Regions from separate parts of the Paenibacillus sp. 8b26 genome, predicted to be linked through region 4. Evidence: riboswitches for the same ligand, from Rfam matches in the RefSeq annotation. Region 4 holds a riboswitch; each other region holds the start of a gene.
The links. Region 4 has a riboswitch for thiamine pyrophosphate ahead of tenA (thiaminase II). Riboswitches for the same ligand answer to the same signal wherever they lie in the genome.
Positions count from the first base shown of each region.

Region 1: another riboswitch for thiamine pyrophosphate. It lies ahead of thiC (phosphomethylpyrimidine synthase ThiC); the one in region 4 lies ahead of tenA (thiaminase II).
Region 2: another riboswitch for thiamine pyrophosphate. It lies ahead of ACQ4MX_RS12560 (ABC transporter substrate-binding protein); the one in region 4 lies ahead of tenA (thiaminase II).
Region 3: another riboswitch for thiamine pyrophosphate. It lies ahead of ACQ4MX_RS27620 (thiamine phosphate synthase); the one in region 4 lies ahead of tenA (thiaminase II).

Region 1 is NZ_CP192445.1:2,323,295-2,326,555, forward strand. Features, by position in the region: gene thiC (phosphomethylpyrimidine synthase ThiC) at 1-1,523, opposite strand, end outside; TPP riboswitch at 1,706-1,818, opposite strand; gene ACQ4MX_RS10500 (IclR family transcriptional regulator) at 1,970-2,713, opposite strand; gene ACQ4MX_RS10505 (alpha/beta hydrolase) at 3,014-3,261, shown strand, end outside.
Region 2 is NZ_CP192445.1:2,732,637-2,735,897, reverse strand. Features, by position in the region: gene ACQ4MX_RS12565 (MTH1187 family thiamine-binding protein) at 1-278, opposite strand, end outside; gene ACQ4MX_RS12560 (ABC transporter substrate-binding protein) at 820-1,866, opposite strand; TPP riboswitch at 2,060-2,169, opposite strand; gene ACQ4MX_RS12555 (pyridoxamine 5'-phosphate oxidase family protein) at 2,373-2,807, shown strand; gene ACQ4MX_RS12550 (bifunctional 2',3'-cyclic-nucleotide 2'-phosphodiesterase/3'-nucleotidase) at 3,030-3,261, shown strand, end outside.
Region 3 is NZ_CP192445.1:5,950,369-5,953,629, forward strand. Features, by position in the region: gene abc-f (ribosomal protection-like ABC-F family protein) at 1-637, shown strand, start outside; TPP riboswitch at 726-834, shown strand; gene ACQ4MX_RS27620 (thiamine phosphate synthase) at 1,117-1,731, shown strand; gene thiO (glycine oxidase ThiO) at 1,796-2,944, shown strand; gene thiS (sulfur carrier protein ThiS) at 2,941-3,144, shown strand; gene ACQ4MX_RS27635 (thiazole synthase) at 3,147-3,261, shown strand, end outside.
Region 4 is NZ_CP192445.1:4,625,849-4,629,109, forward strand. Features, by position in the region: gene thiD (bifunctional hydroxymethylpyrimidine kinase/phosphomethylpyrimidine kinase) at 1-356, opposite strand, end outside; gene thiM (hydroxyethylthiazole kinase) at 353-1,195, opposite strand; gene tenA (thiaminase II) at 1,192-1,881, opposite strand; TPP riboswitch at 2,016-2,119, opposite strand; gene ACQ4MX_RS21605 (AEC family transporter) at 2,286-3,239, opposite strand.

The sequences.
Region 1 (3,261 bases), 2.3 Mb from region 4:
GACAAAGCATCGTCCCGCTGCTGCGCCCGTGGATGGCCTTTCGCCAGATCGGCAGCATGTGCCGCAATTTTGTACGTAATAACACCTTCACGAACGTCATCCTTGTTTGGCAGACCCAAATGCTCCTTCGGCGTAACATAGCACAGCATGGACGTCCCGAACCAACCAATCATCGCTGCCCCGATCGCCGAGGTAATATGATCATAGCCAGGTGCAATATCCGTCGTGAGCGGTCCCAGTGTATAAAAGGGAGCTTCCTTGCAAATCTCCATTTGTAGGTCCACATTCTCCTTAATTTTGTGCATCGGGACATGTCCCGGCCCTTCAATCATAACCTGAACATCATGCTTCCAGGCAATTTGCGTTAACTCGCCCAACGTATCCAGCTCAGCAAACTGTGCTTCATCATTCGCATCATAGATACTGCCTGGACGCAGACCGTCTCCGAGGGAAAAGGCCACATCGTAGGCTTTCATAATTTCGCATATTTCTTCAAAATGCGTGTACAAAAAGTTCTCCCGATGGTGCGCAAGACACCAAGCCGCCATGATCGACCCTCCACGGGACACAATTCCCGTCATTCTGCTTGCCGTCATCGGAATATACCGCAGCAGCACGCCCGCATGAATGGTGAAATAGTCCACGCCCTGCTCCGCCTGCTCAATCAGCGTATCACGATACATCTCCCATGTTAGCGCCTCTGCTTCGCCGTTCACCTTTTCAAGCGCCTGATACAGCGGTACAGTCCCAATCGGCACAGGGGAGTTACGGATGATCCATTCACGCGTCGTATGGATGTTACGGCCTGTGGACAGGTCCATGACCGTATCCGAGCCCCAGCGTACAGCCCAGGTCATTTTCTCCACTTCCTCCTCGATGGAGGACGTAACCGCAGAATTACCAATGTTCGCATTAATCTTCACGTGAAAATGACGACCAATCACCATCGGCTCACTTTCCGGGTGATTGATATTTGAAGGCAAAATAGCTCGTCCTGCCGCCAACTCCTGCCGCACAAACTCAGGCTCCACCCCTTCGCGGATGGCCGCAAATTCCATTTCGGGCGTAATGATCCCTTGCCGCGCATAATGCATTTGCGTTACACTACGCCCTTGCCGCGCACGGAGCGGAAGGCTGGTGACGCCGGGAAATTCAGCCGTCTCCCGTTTGGAGCCGGGCTTCAACCCGTTATCCTCCGGCTTGACGGCGCGCCCCTCGTAAACCTCCACATCACCCCGTTCCAGTGCCCAGGCTCGCCGTAATGGAGGCAAGCCCTTACGGATATCAACCTGATAGGCTTCATCGGTCATGGGACCGCTCGTATCATACACACGCAACGGCTCATGATGCTCCGTGCCCTGCGGCGTATGTGTGGGATGCAGGGCGATTTCACGCTCTGGTACGGCAATGTCCGGCCGCGAGCCTTGAATATATACCTTGCGGCTCCCCGGAAAGGGCTTCACTCCTCCTGTCTGTTCATCCACTGCGTTCCCTGCTGTTCCTTCTGTTTCTGTCGGTTTCATTGTCCATTCCTCCCGTTTCGATGAAATGACACACCGATCCGGAACCATCCCCAGGCTGGCTATCTATGCAAAAAAGCCGGTTCCCCAGGGAACCGGCTAATCTAACGAAACAGCTATGCAGACGGCTACGCACGCGGAATCATACTCCGATGCATTGCCATAGACAGCGGCTACGTATACATTTCAATGGCCGATTACTTCCCTACGCTGGTATGATCCAGATCAGGTGCAAAGGGTCCGGAATCTAATGCAATTCCATCTCAGCCCGGTATTACAGGCTCCCCCAGTAACTGTGATAATTCTATTCGCATGAGGCGGCTATAATTGACAACCGCCATCCCCATCAGATTACTTCAAATTTACGGCTTTGGCAACCCTTCTCTGGTCCCTTTTCCCAAGATCTCCTGCATCATTCACTTAGATTGCCCCGTTCCTCTCAATCCTTGCTACGGAAGCATAAGCCCCATTTCCTTTGCCGCCTCGATCAAAATCGGTGCAAAATCATGCAGCGTCTCGGGCGCTAATCGGCTGACCGGGCCGGATACAGACAAGGCCGCAGCGACCTGTCCCTTCCGATTCACGATAGGCGTAGCCACAGCAGCAGCACCCGGCTCCCGCTCCTCATAGCTGGTCGCGTAGCCCTTCTCACGAATATCCTGCAATTGAGCCTTATAGACCTCCGGGTCTACCGAGGGCGGCCATTCATCCCCGGTTAGAAGTGCTTCCAGCTCCTGCGGCGGCATAAAGGCCGCCAATACCTTGCTGGAGGCTCCTACAGCCAGCGGCATGCGCGCACCCACTGGCGCAACGCGACGGATCGCCTGATTGCTCTGCACGGCCTGAATGCGGATACGCATGCCACCATCGCGCAGGTATAAGCTGACCGTTTCGCCCAGACGGTCACGCAATCCTTCCATCGCTGGCTGTAACAGTATCGCCGGCTCGTCGCTTTGCGACAGATGGGTGGACAGCTCCCATATCCGGATGCCGAGCCGATATTTTTCCGTTGCCGCATTCCGAACGACAAAACCCCGATCCTCCAACGTGGTCAGCAGGCGATGGACGGTACTTTTATGTAAACCAATTTTGGAAGCAATCTCTGTCAGGCCCAGATCGGAATCTCCGGTAAAACACATCAATATATCAAGCGCACGCTCCACGGCGCGAACGGTTAATTTACGGTCTTCCATTGTGAACCGCTCCTCTTTGCTCCATATTCGTTTCACACCATGAAACATGGTTACATAAATTATATAGAATAGTCGCGGCTACTGTAAACCAATGTTTTTGTGACAGCCATATTACAGAACGAGAACAAACATCGACAATTCTTTGCATCATTTTTACTTTTCCGGTTCAGACGTTGACTTTGGATAATACGCATCATACGATAATAGGTATCCATACGGACATAAACTATCATTTTCAAGTGGAATTGTACCTAGAATTCTATGAAACGAAGTTCATTTTTATATAAAGGAGGCTCTTACATGATTTCGACATCCCAGCGCAGCTCTCAGCTACAGCATGCTGTCCAGGAGCCGTCCACCCCACTGATCAATCCCCGGCTGCTGCGGTTCAAGCATGTTGTCATTGCCTTGCTGCTGTCGGTCGTATTTTTTCTGTTGTTTTGCTTTATTGCCCTGCACGCCTATATCGCATGGGTACTGACGAATCCAACCGTCGCGCCACTATACTCGAACCCGATGCAGGCCAAAGGCATGCCCTACGAGGAAGT
Region 2 (3,261 bases), 1.9 Mb from region 4:
TCGGTCAGCTTATCCATGCTGATACCCTGCGGGTTATGTGCGATTTTGATCTGTGAAATGACACTTGGACTGCCCGCTTCTGTCAGTGCCTCGTGCATGTCCTTAACCACTTTCAGCAGCTCATCCAGCTCACCTTCCATGGTCGTGTCCAATGGGTTCACCTGATGTTTGACACCGGAGCGCTGAATAACTTCAATCGCTTTATCTACATATGCATAAGAGTCCTCGTTATTGGGGGTTTTAGGAATCACTTGAATACTGAGCAGTGTGTTAGCCATGTGAATTCACCTGTCCTTTATTGTTTAAGTTTTAGGAAAATAAATTGGTTTAAGGCGGGTGAGACCGCTCCGCGTTTCATTTGATCTTACGATCGCTGTTGCCGTGGGATTCTTTGAATAATTTAAAAGGTAAGAATCCCACGGCAAAGGCGAGCGCTTCGCTTCTTCAGATTCAAATGTAACGCTACGCTGCAACCGCCTTAAAAGCACCTTATTTTTAAAGTGGTTTGTGTGGCATTTTTTACACACAAGCGCACCTACTTAGCGCTTAGAATAAGACGAAACTAAAAAACAAACCAAGTGGAACGAGAACGAAGTGGGCGGAATGGTGCTGTAGAAGCGTTAGCGTTCGCTTTAAAAGCTTTCCATAGGAAAGCTCGCTTCGGAAGCATCACCTTGCCCGGATTTCACCTCTGGATATTTATAAAAGAAGTCTGGGTACAACAACGATGGGAAGCACCATCCGTCCGCGTAGTGGCGCTTGGTGCACGTCCCTAGTTCGACTTTATTTATTTGGTAATTTAGCGTTTTGACAAAATGATTAACGCTTGGGCAGGAAGTCGTTGGTGAAGGCTTTATCGACTTCCAAGGGTTTGCTGAGCAGCTTGCGCTCGTACATCCAGTCGGAGTAGTTTTTCCATATCTCCGCTTTTTGTACGCCCCATTGGGTGGCATCGTCCTGATAACGTGGGCTTAGCCATTTTTGGCTGGCGAGCACCAGCTTTTTATCCAGCTCCGGAACCGCTTTAATCAAGATATCTGCGGCTTCTTCCGGGTGAGCGATGGTATATTCATAGCCTTGAGCGGTTGCGTCCATGAAGGACTTGACCAGCTCAGGATCATTTTTAATCGTCTGTTCGTTGCTCACGATGACAGGTGTATAGTAATCCAGACTTTTGGAATAATCTTTTACATACAGCATATCCAGTGGCTCACCCCGTAGTTGGGCTTCAATCCCGGTCCATGCGTAGAAAATCCAGGCAAAGTCGATATCCCGCTTCACGGCTGTAAAATAATCGGCATTGCCCATGTTGATGATCTTCACCTTGCTTACGTCGCCTTTGTCTGCATCCATAATGGATTTCATGACCGCTTCTTCTACGGGCGAACCCCAGCCGCCGTAGGTTTTACCTTCAAAATCCTTAGGACTCTTAATCCCGCGGTCAACCGGGGCTGCGAAGCCTGATGTATTATGCTGAATGACCGCAGCGATGGATACGAGCGGTACCCCTTGCGTACGAGCTTGTGTGACGCCCTCCTGATAGCTGATACCAAAAGGTACAGCATTGGAAGCAACCATTTGATCGGCTCCGCCTGAGCCGGGTTGAACGATTTGGACATTCAAGCCTGCTTTTTCGTAAAATCCTTTGTCCTTGGCGACATAGAGGCCCGTATGATTCGTATTTGGCGTCCAGTCGAGCACGACTTTAACGTCCTTGAGTCCCTTTGTCGGGGAGGATGTTTGGGTGTTGGCGGCAGGAGTCTCGCCTTGTGGGGCAGAGAGGGAGCTTCCGCCGCAGGCGGTCAGGGTCAGGGCCATTAACCACAGGCTGATCAGCCCAAGGCTTAACATTTTCATGCGCTTCATCGTTGTGTTCTCTCCTTTATTACCCGTAATCCGTCGGATCAGACAGCTTATGTTTCCCATTTCACAAAAATAACTTCTGCCGGACGCTATCTGTTCCAACAACATCATCTTCAACAAAAAAAGCGCCCCGATGTTCCGGGACGCTTGCGCATGTATATACCAAAGTAAGGGATGGGCCTGGTCAAAGAAAAGGCGCATCTTGCTTAAGCATTCCTACGCTGGCATTACCCAGATCAGGTTGTAAGGGTCAGTGTCTTGGGACACACTCTCAGCCGGCCGATTCCAGCACCCCTGGCATTGTATAGTCGAATGGGTTATTCATTCGGGTTTACTACGACGATTATATGCCTAGAAGGCGGGTCTGTCCAGCATATAGGAAGAAGTGGCGGTTCATTTGCCAAACGACAGGGTACACTTTTACTGTGAGCTTTGTTCTGAAAATGACCATGATCTTGTCGGAAACCAATTCACAGGAATTCTAATTTGCGAAAAGGAGTTGTTGTACCGTGGGTAAAACGGAAACATTGGATCGCAGCCAACTGGAACAAGCCATTGTAAAGGCTTTGGATAACAACAAATTTTGCTCGTTGGGTACAGTAGAAGGCGGCAAGCCGAAGGTACGCTATATGGCTCTTTTTAACGAAGGGTTTAACATCCATCTGGCGACAGATCGCAAAACACATAAGGTGGAGGAGCTCAAGGACAACCCAAACGCTTATCTGCTGCTGGGCTATGAGGTTGGCGGTACAAAGGAAGTCGTAGAGGTTGAGGCGACTGTCCGTGTAACGGCTGACGAGGGACTGCGCAAACAAGTGTGGAATGATTCGTTGAAGGAATGGTTTTCCGGCCCGGATGACCCTGATTATGTCATTCTGGATGTAAATCCTACTCGAATTGAGTATGTGGGCAAGCAAACCGGACGTCAGGTGTGGGAAAAATAGAAACGGATAGAGTATGAGAAAACCAGCAATTCTCCGAGTTTTTTGGGAGGTTTGCTGGTTTTTAAGTTCTCGGAAAATTAATTATTTTTTCATAAATAAATAGGGTAAATGACTACTCTTTTGTCCCGCGTTGGATTAAAATAGGAATGGTGGGTTCTAAACTTACATATATGTGCAAAAGTATGTGTATGAGGCCTACACCTTAATGAGGAGGGATATATTTTGTTATTTCATAAAAAATGGTTTAAAGGGTTTACAGCAGCCGTCGTAGCCTGTAGTATGCTGGTGCTTTCAGCCGCTCCGTCTTGGGCTGCCAGCGAATCCAAGGATAGCGCTACAGTGAATTTGCGGATCATGGAAACAACGGATATTCATGCGGCCTTGATGAACTACGATTACTATGCGGACAAGGAAACGAACGAATATGGCTTGATTAGCACAGCCGGACTGATCC
Region 3 (3,261 bases), 1.3 Mb from region 4:
AGAAGCGGCTAAGCCAACATTCCAATTTAAGGAAGCACGTGCGAGCGGGAAAACGGTATTTGAGGGTATTGATTTTGAAATTGGCTACACCCATGCCCTGTTGCCTAAAATGTCCATGACGATTGAACGTGGCGATAAAATTGCGATTGTGGGCTACAATGGTGTCGGTAAATCGACATTGCTCAAAACTATTCTGGGAAAAATTCCGCCGATCAGCGGCAAGACCTATCAAGGGGATTTCTTGCAGTCAGCTTATTTTGAGCAAGAAGTACGCGCAGAGAAAGTTACACCGATTGAGGATGTGTGGAATGAATTCCCGCACTTGAACCAGCATGAGGTACGGGCGCATTTGGCGCGTTGCGGTTTGAAAAATGAGCATATCACCCGTCCGCTATCCGCGCTCAGTGGTGGTGAGCAGGCCAAAGTCCGCCTATGCAAACTGCTAATGCGGGAAAGCAACTGGGTGCTTTTCGATGAGCCTACTAATCACTTGGACATCAAAGCGAAGGATGAGCTGAAACGTGCCTTGAAGGAATACAAAGGAACGGTATTGCTCGTATCTCACGAACCGGACTTTTACGAGGATTGGGTAACCAAAACGTGGAATGTGGAAGAATGGTCAAGTAAAGTCAACTAAATATCGAGTTCTGTACCAAGCTTCACAAGAAGCGGGGTTTGCAGGATTAGGAAAATATGCTAAGCTATCTTTAGCTGATACAATAAAATAGTTACACTAGGGGAGCCGCCCATGCGGCTGAGACGGAATAAACGGATTTCGGACCCTTTGCACCTGATCTGGGTTATGCCAGCGTAGGGAAGTGAGCGCCGTACAAACGAGGTAACGAAAATCATTACTTTGTTTGTTCGTGGGACGATATACGTATACGGATATGATGGTCCGTTCGGTTATTGGACGTACGTTAAACCACTTCCTTTGGGAAGTGGTTTTTTTGCGTTTTCGTTCGTGTTCATATGTTCGTATTCATATATCGTACCCCTTCATTTTTTTGCTGGTAAACGTGGCTAGTCCATACCGTATAGCACGATATGAGACTGTAAAGATACAGGGTCAGCTTACAACCATTTAGTCTATTGTGAGGTGAGAATGAGATCGAATTGCACGTAATTACGATGGAAGGCGATTCCGATGCACATGCACATACTGCCCAAGTGGCTGCTGCTATTCATCCGTATGTTCATTATGTACACGTGCGGTTGAAGCAGAAGGGCGCATCTGAACTCCTTGCATTGACCCGCAGTATGGCAAATCTGGGAGTTCCTTTACAGCAAATTGCAGTAAATGACCGAGTGGATGTTGCCTTGCTTACCTCCGTTGGAGCTATCCAGCTACCAGCTAACGGATTACCTGTTGGGGATGTCAAAAGTATACTTCCAGAGGGCACGCGCTACGGGGTGTCGGTGCATTCTTTGGAAGAGGCACAGGCTGCCGAACGGGCAGGAGCGGATTATGTACTCTATGGTCATGTGTATGAGACTCACTGCAAGCCGGGGGTCACTCCGCGAGGTATAGTACAGATTGAGCGCATATGCAGGCTGCTGAGCATCCCTGTAATTGCTCTAGGCGGCATACAACCACGCCATATTCACGAGCTGTATACTGCGGGTGCAAGCGGAATTGCGGTGATGTCCGGCATCTGGGAGGCTGAGTCCCCCGTTGCGGCTGCGATGGCGTACAAGCGAATGGCGGATCGGGTAGTGCACAGCCTGTAGTGGCGAAACGAAAGTAGGAGATCGCTGCAAGCAGAATCGATAGTGGAGAGGAGAGATGGAACATATGCCAGAGATAAAAACAGAGGCACAAGCTATTGGACACGCTGAATGCTTGGTGATTGGTGGAGGTGTCATCGGTAGCTCCATTGCTTATCATATGGCCAAGGAGGGTCGCAGTACGATATTGGTGGAACGATTCATTCCGGGCGAGGGAGCCTCAGGGGCTGCGGTCGGGATGCTGGCAGCAGAGAGTGAAGAATTCACCGACCCGGAGTTGGCACAGTTCGCTCGCACAAGCCGGGATGCATTTCCCGAGCTGGTTCATGACCTGGAGCGTTTGTCCGGTGTTGCGGTGGAATTCCGGACAGAAGGATTTGTGACTCCCTTCCGTTCGGAAGCAGAGGGGCAAAAACGCTGGAATGCGGCTATTGCGCAAGAGATTGATCATCCTGTGTGGTGGGATTCCAGAGAATTGGCCCGCCGAATTCCAGGTTTGGATGGTCAAGTGATCGGAGCTATATACCGATCAAAGGAGACGCAAATTTCTCCTGCCCAGCTTTGTCGTGCTTATACGGGGGCAGCTGTCGTACTGGGAGCAACAATATGCTCTGGTACACAGGCGGAGCAACTCGTAGTACAGAATGGGCGAGTTTGTGGCGTACAAACAGACAGTGGTTTTTTTTCCTGCGAACAGGTCATTATTGCTGGAGGCTTGGATAGTATGAGACTGCTGGAGCAGGTTGGTTTTGAATATCCGCTTAATCCGGTCAAGGGTGAGGCTGTTGCAGTCTCCTTGAAGGATCATCCATTGGAATATACCATTTACGCCGATGATATTTACCTGGTGCCCAAGCGGAATAACGAGCTTTGGATTGGGGCGACGAGTCTGCCACATCTGTATGACAAAGAAGTCACCATTGGAAGCCTGGAGGGGCTGCTGGCCCGTGCTTCTGCCTGGCTGCCTCGCGTCCGTGAAGCTTCTTTTATACGCACTTGGGCGGGCTTGCGTCCGCAGGCAGCGGCGGGGCGTCCTTGTATTGGATCTGTTCCCGGCGTGGACGGAGTATATACTGCGGTCGGACACTACCGGAATGGTGTGCTGCTGAGCGAAGCTACCGGGCGTGCGATTGCAGCGCTGTTAAAAGGGGCTGGTGTGGCTGAGCTTGGAATAAGCAGCTTTTCTCCTGAACGTATAAAGGAGGCGAGCAAATGAAGCTGACGATTAACGGTCAGAACATGACCTTTTCTAATCGGATCATTCATGTGGATCAACTGCTGAAAGAGCTGGATTTGAAAGTAAAAACTGTAGTGGTGGAGCTGAATCGTCACATATTGACTCGTGAAGATCATGATGAAGCGGTACTGAAGGATGGAGATAGCTTGGAAATTGTACATTTTGTGGGAGGCGGTTAATCATGTTAACGATTGGCAAAGCATCTTTTACGTCAAGGCTGCTATTGGGTACAGGAAAATTTCCCGATCTGGATATTCAATCCAAAGCTGTGGAAGCTGCGGAGACCGAAATATTGA
Region 4 (3,261 bases):
AGCTCTGCGCCTCCCTTGGCAATCATCACGGGATCGACGACGACCTTTTTCCAGCCGAACTTTCGGATCTGCTCGCTCACAAGACGGATGATGCCTGCATCAAACAGCATGCCAGTCTTCAGGGCATCCACGCCAAGGTCTGATCCTACCGCTTCAATCTGCTCGGCTGCCGCCTCTTGTGGCAGCGGATATACGCCGTGAACCCCCAAGGTGTTCTGTACGGTAACGGCCGTAATCGCCGACATGCCGTATACGCCAAGCTCCTGGAAGGTTTTGAGATCGGCCTGAATCCCGGCCCCGCCACCGCTGTCCGAACCGGCAATCGTCAGTGCTCTGGGTACAAGAACGTCTGTCATCGCGTACCACCTGCTGTCGTTGTTCCGCTTTCACGAACTGATACATGCCCCATCAGCGAGCCCGTATGCAGTTGAGCTAGCTCGTCGAGAAAGGCAATTTGGAAGCTGCCGGGTCCCAGGTCTGCTGTGCGTGCGGCGGCCCGGGAAGCCGCTGCACTGTAAAATGCCAAGCCTGCTGTCCCTGCGAGCAGCAGATTAGATTCAACGGCGGCAAAAGCGCCCAACACAGAGGTCAGCAGGCAGCCTGCTCCGGTTACCTTCGTAAGCAGCGCGTCTCCGCCGCAAATCATTCGTGCACTAGATCCATCGGTGATGACGTCCTCTTTTCCAGTGATGACAACGATGGTACTGAGTGCCCGCGCAGCTCGAATTGCCAGATCGACATGATTGCTGCTCGGGCTGTCACCAGCATCTACGCCTTTAATTTCATGGGCTTCCCCGATAAGATGTGCGACTTCGGCCGCATTGCCCCGTACCAGTGAGATTTTGACTTCACTCAGGATTCGCAATGCCGACTCAGTTCTAAAGTGAGTTGCTCCCGCACCGACCGGATCTAGCAGAACCGGAACGCCATGTTCATTCGCCGATTGTCCGGCAGTGATCATGGCATCGACCAGTTCGCGGTTCAGCGTACCGATGTTTAAAACGACGGCACCTGCTATTTTTGCCATATCCGCAACTTCCTCGGGTGCATAAGCCATCACCGGCGAAGCGCCCAGCGCATATAGGCCGTTAGCTGTAAAGTTGGTGACCACCACATTGGTCATATTGTGAACGAGGGGGTTGCTGCTGTGTACCTTTGTCAGAAGCTCCGAACAATCCTTTTCCCATGTACTCATATCGTTGACCCGACCGCAGCCTGCATCTGGACCGGCCATTCTTCCTGCTTATAAGCCATATCCCAGAACATATATTCCAGCTGGCAGCTCAGCATAAAATGCTCAATTATCCGTTCCCGCTCGGCAGCCGTTGCGCCTTCCGCCCAAGCATCCACACGTTCTCGAAACTTGGTTGTTAGATTTTCAGACTGGTAGAAGTTGATCCATTCATAGAACGGGTGGGACTCGTCCGGCCTTACCTCATCCAGCAGCCTGCGGCCAATCTCAAGATATGTCCACGGACACGGCAGCAGCACGGCCATGATCTCGCCAAGACTGCCCTCATGCGCGACCGTCAGCATGTGGCGGATATAATGGTGAGCGGACGGAGCAAGCGGATATCCCTGCAACTCTTCATAGGTCACACCTGCGACAGCGCAGAAATTTTGATGCGGATGAATCTCACTGTGGAGGATAAAAGAGATTTGTTCGTTAAATGCAGCTATGTCCTCCCGGCTCGTGCATTTGGAGATCGCAATGCCGTATATCCGCATGTAGGCGTTCAGATATTCAAAGTCCTGTTTTACATAGTGAATCAGCTGTTCTCTTGTCAAACTCCCTTCAGCAATACCTCTCACAAAGGGATGCTCAAAAATCGCTTGAAAAATGCCATCCGCCTGCCGACGGAGCTCTTGTGTAAAGCTCATTTCCCCACCTCCAACAAAATGAAGAGCAGGAAGTCCCGCAAGAATGCAATTCCGGAACAGCGCTAAAAAGCCGCCCCGAAAACTGGAGCGGCTTCATCATAGGTCCAATGCGCAAAAAAGCACGAGGGACCTTATATACGAAGGCTCCACTTTCCTACGCTAGTACGAACTAGATCAGGTTCAAAGGGTCCAAGATACGTTCTTGTCTCAGCCATAAGCGGCTCCCCTAGTGGACTTCCTATTCTTTTGACTATTACTGTACATTCGTTCATACGTTATGTCAAACCGTCATCCATTCGCTCTGCGGCAGTTTGTGCTTGACCTGGAGCCACTCTAGTGTTAATGGTCAGTTCTATCTACACGAAGGAATTTGCGGCAAGCTCCAATGTCTAATAGGAAATGATTCACACCAGCAGGGAAATCAGCACAGGCAGTGTAGCAAGAGAAATGACCGCACTAATGACAAAAGCAGAGGCCGTTTCCGATTCCAGACTTTCAAAACGTGTAGCAATCATGGCAGCGACAGCTGAGCCTGGGAAGGAAACGAGTAATACCGCCTTCACCGTATCGGCAGACGAAAGGCCGCACAGGTAGGCAATCAGCAGCATCAATAGAGGCTGTACAATCGTTTTTAACAGCGCGATGGCAATGGCGATTATGCTGAAACTGATGTTGCGCACGCCAATGGTCACACCGACCGCGAATAAAGCGGCCCCGGACGTAATATCGCCAATTTGATTGAACGATTTGTTCAGCAAATCCGGGGAGTGGAAGCCGAACAAGGTCAAAATAACACCAATAAGCGGCACCAGCGCCAGCGGTTCTCTTAAGCCGTGGAGAATGGAGTCCCAAACAAGCTTCCCGAGATGACCATTCCGCTCTTTGCCTGAGTTCCGGCTGGCGACGGTAGCTATAATGGTAGCCGCTGGATCAAGAACGGCATTGACTACGATCCCCGTAAGTGCAATCGGAATGGCTACAGCAGAGGAACCGTAGATGGCACCTAGTACCGGAATGCCCATAAAGGCAAATGTCGGCTGGGCCGAGTTCAAAGCAAACATGGATGCATCCTTTACCGATTGCTTCACCGCAAACCGACCCACCAGCAGGAGGACGACATAAAAGCCGACAATACCAATGAACAGAGCCAGCAAGAAAGGCCATTGCTCGATAAGGGATTTCCTGCTGGTGGTCGTAATGCCGATAAATAAATGCGCGGGCAGCGCAAATTTGGTAACCAGTGAATTTAGGGCTTTCGAGGAAGAGGCATCGAAGCTTTTGTAATGGCCTGCCAACCACCCTAAAATAATAACGAAGAAAATAGGCACCAAAATGTAAAAGATATGTCCGACACTCATGGATTTTTCCTCCTGAAAGCCC